One region of the Brevibacillus sp. HB1.4B genome, then DNA from elsewhere that is predicted to be linked to it. Evidence: a T-box and tRNA genes for the amino acid it is inferred to sense, from the RefSeq annotation. Region 1 holds a T-box; the other holds one or more tRNA genes.
The links. The T-box of region 1 lies ahead of ileS (isoleucine--tRNA ligase). A T-box ahead of a tRNA ligase gene usually reads a tRNA of that ligase, here a tRNA-Ile.
Positions count from the first base shown of each region.

Region 1 (2,461 bases):
GCAGCGGAAGACTTCGCATGATTGTCGGACTGGTTACATAAGATGGACCAAAGCGCAAAAAATTGTAAAATACGGCAGGAAACACAGCTAATCCTGTCGAAATGATTGAAGACGAATTATCGGGAAAAGTGGGGGGTTCATGTGCCATTAACGCCGTTGGATATACACAATAAGGAATTCAGCACAGGCTTTCGTGGGTATAACATTGACGAAGTGAACGAGTTTCTCGATCAGGTGATCAAAGATTTTGAGCTCTTGATAAAAGAGAAAAAAGAACAGGAAGAGCGCGTAGCCATTCTGAATGAGCGCGTAGATTACTATAAGAGCTTGGAAGAAAATTTGAGCAAGTCGATTCTGGTCGCGCAGGAGACAGCGGAAGACGTGAAGTCGAATGCCCGCAAGGAAGCGCAGCTCATCTTAAAGGAATCCGAGAAAAATGCAGACCGAATCGTCAATGAAGCATTGGCGAAGTCACGCAAAATCGCAATCGAAATCGAAGAATTAAAAAAACGTGCTTCGGTTTACCGTATGCGCTTTCGGACGCTTTTGGAAGCACAGTTGGAAATGCTGGAGAATGGCGATTGGGATAACATTGAACAGCCACAAGTTGATTCGCCTGTAACAGTTGAATAAATCATTGACGTTCGAGCAATGATGGTATTATAATGAAAGACAACTTTTTCGAAATAAAGCACTTATAGTAGTTGAACAGGCTTATACAAATCATAGACGATGAACGGGAAGAGTACGTGAGCCAGCACTGCCTAGAGAGTCGGGAAAAGGTGAAAACCCGGCCAGTTGCTTTCACAGAAAATCACCCGGGAGTTCAATATCCGAAAGCCCAGATAACCTTGAAGGTTAAACAGGTGAGTAAGTGAGCGCGTCATTCCCGTTACGAATGAGTGAAGTGGAACGAATCCGATGCAGGCTTTTTTGTCGTACGGGTTTGTTCAATCAGGGTGGTACCACGGGAGCTTTCTCTCGTCCCTTTTTGGGGATGAGTGAAAGCTTTTATTTATTTAAGGAGTGAATCAGGCCATGGATTACAGCAAAACCTTAGCGCTACCAAAAACAGATTTCCCTATGCGCGGAAATTTGCCAAGCCGCGAGCCACAGATGCAAGCGGTATGGGAAGAGCAAAATATTTATCAACAAGTGCTAGATCGTACAAAAGACCGCCCGTCTTTTGTCTTGCATGATGGCCCTCCGTATGCGAATGGAGATATCCATATCGGTCACGCACTGAACAAAATCCTCAAGGACTTCATCGTTCGCTACAAATCCATGGCAGGATTTTATGCGCCGTACATCCCAGGTTGGGATACACATGGTTTGCCGATTGAACAAGCGATCATCAATGCACAAGGGTTGGATCGTCGTAGCATCGAAGTGAACGATTTCCGTCAGCGCTGTGAAGAGTATGCGTGGTCCTACATCGACAAGCAACGCGACCAATTCAAGCGTCTGGGTGTTCGCGGAGATTGGGAAAACCCTTATGTGACACTCCTGCCTGAGTATGAAGCCAACCAAATTCGCGTATTCGGTGAAATGGCGAAAAAGGGTTATATTTACAAAGGACTGCGCTGCGTGTACTGGTCTCCGTCTTCTGAGACGGCTCTGGCTGACGCAGAAATCGAATACAAAGATAAGCGCTCTCCTTCTATTTACGTCAGCTTCCAGGTAGCAGATGGAAAAGGCAAGCTGGACACAGAAACAGGCGTTGTTATCTGGACAACGACTCCGTGGACATTGCCAGCAAACCTTGCAATCAGCCTGCATCCTGAACTTGAGTACAACGTAGTGAAGGTAGATGGCCGCAAATTCCTGGTAGCCAACGGTCTGATTGAAGCCGCGAGCAAAGAAATTGGCTGGGAAGGCGTAGAGATTCTCGCGACCTTTAAAGGTCAAGAACTGGAAGGCGTAGAAACTCAGCATCCATTCTACGATCGCAAGTCTCCACTCATCCTGGGTGAGCATGTAACCTTGGATGCAGGTACTGGTTGCGTTCATACTGCTCCAGGACACGGGGAAGATGACTTTAACATTGGTCAAAAATACAATTTGGGCGTCCTTTGCCCAGTGGATCACGAAGGTAAAATGACCAATGAGGCTCCAGGCTTTGAAGGTCTGTTCTACGAAGATGCCAACAAAGTGATTACAGAAAAGCTGAAAGAAACCGGAGCACTCTTGAAGCTCAATTTCTTCACGCACTCCTACCCACATGACTGGCGTACGAAAAAACCGGTTATCTATCGGGCGACAGAGCAATGGTTCGCGTCTATCGACGGATTCCGTGAGCAAATGCTCGAAGCGATTAAAAATGTAAAATGGATTCCTCATTGGGGAGAAACTCGTTTGGCAAACATGATCGCCGATCGTGGCGATTGGTGCATTTCCCGTCAGCGTGTATGGGGTGTACCGATTCCAATCTTCTATTGCAAATCGTGTAACGAACCGATCA
Region 1 covers NZ_JABSUT010000002.1:427,123-429,583, reverse strand. Annotated here, with positions in the region: gene HP398_RS06515 (YlmH family RNA-binding protein) at 1-41, shown strand, start outside; gene HP398_RS06510 (DivIVA domain-containing protein) at 142-633, shown strand; T-box leader at 724-992, shown strand; gene ileS (isoleucine--tRNA ligase) at 1,039-2,461, shown strand, end outside.

Region 2 (2,461 bases), 240 kb from region 1:
CTAGGATAAAAGCGTAATGCTCCTACAATTTGGTTATCATCTATTGCTACAACGACTTGCCTTCTACGCACAGCAGCAAATGCTCCATCAGGACATAAAAATTCCCTATTAGAAATACCATCGTTATTTTCTTGAATGTTATTCTGAAAGAAAAATACAACATCATTCCCTAACCATGAATCAGCTAATGTTATCTTCATTATTCTAACCTCATCAAATCCCAATTTATGTAGAGAGTAGTTCTTTAATGGCTCTCCTGTAACGCAACATCCGTTCATGGTCATTTTTGTTGGATCTGGGATGCGGGTCAAGTCACAGTTATCTTCTAGGTCTGCCAGTTTAACGAACCTTGCTATCGGGTCAAGTTCCGCTCTTTTTACAATTTCCATGTAGGTCTCGCCTTCATTTCTAGTTAGAGCAACGACTGCTCCCACAATCTCAGGAGAAAATCCAGATTCGAGAAGACCTTCCTTAGAGCCTTCTCTAATTGTACTCATTCACACCCTCCTTCCTCATGAAGTCCCCATTTTAAAACGAATAGTATTTGCCACCCAAATCGTAGAATATGGAGGTTAGTGACTGTGGCTAATCAAAAGCATAAAATAAAAAACCCTTGATTCCTCAAGGGTTCTAACGTTCATACTATGGTGATCCGGACTGGGTTCGAACCAGCGACCCCCACCCTGTCAAGATGGTGCTCTCCCAACTGAGCTACCGGATCATGGGATATGTGTGTGATCGTTTAATGGTGGGCCCTGTAGGACTCGAACCTACGACCAATCGGTTATGAGCCGACCGCTCTGACCAACTGAGCTAAGGGCCCGAATCGTATCGGACGTCGATCACATTTATTACTATACAGCATCGTAAAATGGATTTCAAGAGGAAATGAATAATTTCTTGTAAAAATTTTCACTCGTACCAAAAGAACACTAAGAAACCCAGTGATATCAGTCTTGCTTTTACCATGTAAAAAGCCTCGTCATCTCGTTTCAGCTATATATGCTTACCCAAGACCCCAACAAAAAAGCCATTCCCCACCGCTGCGACCCACATCCCCCCTACTAAACATGGGGATTACCTACTTGATGGCATCACATCAAACATGACGCCATCAAGCATATGAGCTACACCAGTGAAGAATTGGCTTCTGCCAGTCTAAAGACGATCCAATAAAGGGTACAACAACAAACAAGATAATTAGGTAATGATCGAGACAAACTTCCTCATCGCAACCCTAACCTACCCCGCCTGCTCCGTCCCTTTCCCTTTCTCCTCGACACGCAGCTCGGCTTCCTGTTGCTTCAACGCCTCATTTCGTGTCAATTCCGCCTCCTGCTCATCTCTCATCCGATGGGCCATACGGCTAGACGCATTGGCTGCCACACTCGCCACGAGGTCGTCCAAAAATGTGTGAACACGTCCCTCTCCCGACTTGGTATCCAGCCTTTTAATCACCCCGACCTTGTGCTTATCCAAATGGCCAAAGGTGGTCACCGCGATACTTCCATATCCAAATACGGAGCCTAGCGCCAATGTTTCGTCGCATCCGAACAGTCCTTCATCTGACGCGATGATAGATTGGAGCGGCTCGGACAAGAGGCCCTTCTCTGCTAACGTATCCAACTCAACGCCAACCAGGATGGCGTGCTGCATTTCCCTTTTTTCCAAGACCGCTTTCACGCTCTCGATGCACTGCGCCATCGTGAGATCTGGATGGTAAGGTGATTGCATGAGATAGACGATCTCTGCGATATCATCCATCGTCACTCCGCGTTCTGCCAAACGTGCGAGAGCAGCGTTTCTGACTTCGATGCTGTGTACTTGCTTCTTCATATAAGAGACAACCCCTTCCACAAATCGAGTGAAGTCGTTTCCTACCATAGTATCACACGCTGACCAAATTGCGACAATCTTTCGCCCACAGCCTGACTGACCCTGCACCCAAACTGTTGGGCATGCCCGCTCACTCCTGTATAATAATGAATAGAAGATCCCAATAAGGAGGACACCGCAGTGGCCCTTGAGGAAATCATCTTGGAAAGCCGGCATTTGGGGACGCCGGAAAAGCTGATTGTCTACACACCCCAACGCTACTCGCCACTCTACTCGTATCCAGTCCTTTATGTGCAGGACGGAGAAGATTACTTGGCAATGGGCAGGATGGCTTCTTTGCTAGATCAATTGAATCGGGACAAAGAATTGCCTGATATCATCGCTGTCTTTCTCCCTGTTGAGAAAAGCAAACGGAACGACCGCTATCATCCGGATGGCAAGGAGCATATGGCCTACCGTCGCTTCCTCGCCGATGAAGTCGTGAGCTATGTCGATACGCATTACTCCACACATCCTTTGGGGAACGCACGAACACTTCTAGGCGAATCTTTGGGCGGGGTTGTCTCTCTGTTCACTGCTCTTCACTATCCCCATACGTTTGGACAAGTTGCCTGCCAGTCGATTG
Region 2 covers NZ_JABSUT010000002.1:665,677-668,137, forward strand. Annotated here, with positions in the region: gene HP398_RS30865 (GNAT family N-acetyltransferase) at 1-497, opposite strand, end outside; tRNA gene HP398_RS07435 (tRNA-Val) at 646-721, opposite strand; tRNA gene HP398_RS07440 (tRNA-Ile) at 747-823, opposite strand; gene HP398_RS07445 (phosphatidylglycerophosphatase A family protein) at 1,243-1,836, opposite strand; gene HP398_RS07450 (alpha/beta hydrolase) at 2,017-2,461, shown strand, end outside.
Region 2: it encodes a tRNA-Ile, which carries the amino acid that the T-box ahead of ileS (isoleucine--tRNA ligase) is inferred to sense. The anticodon was not compared.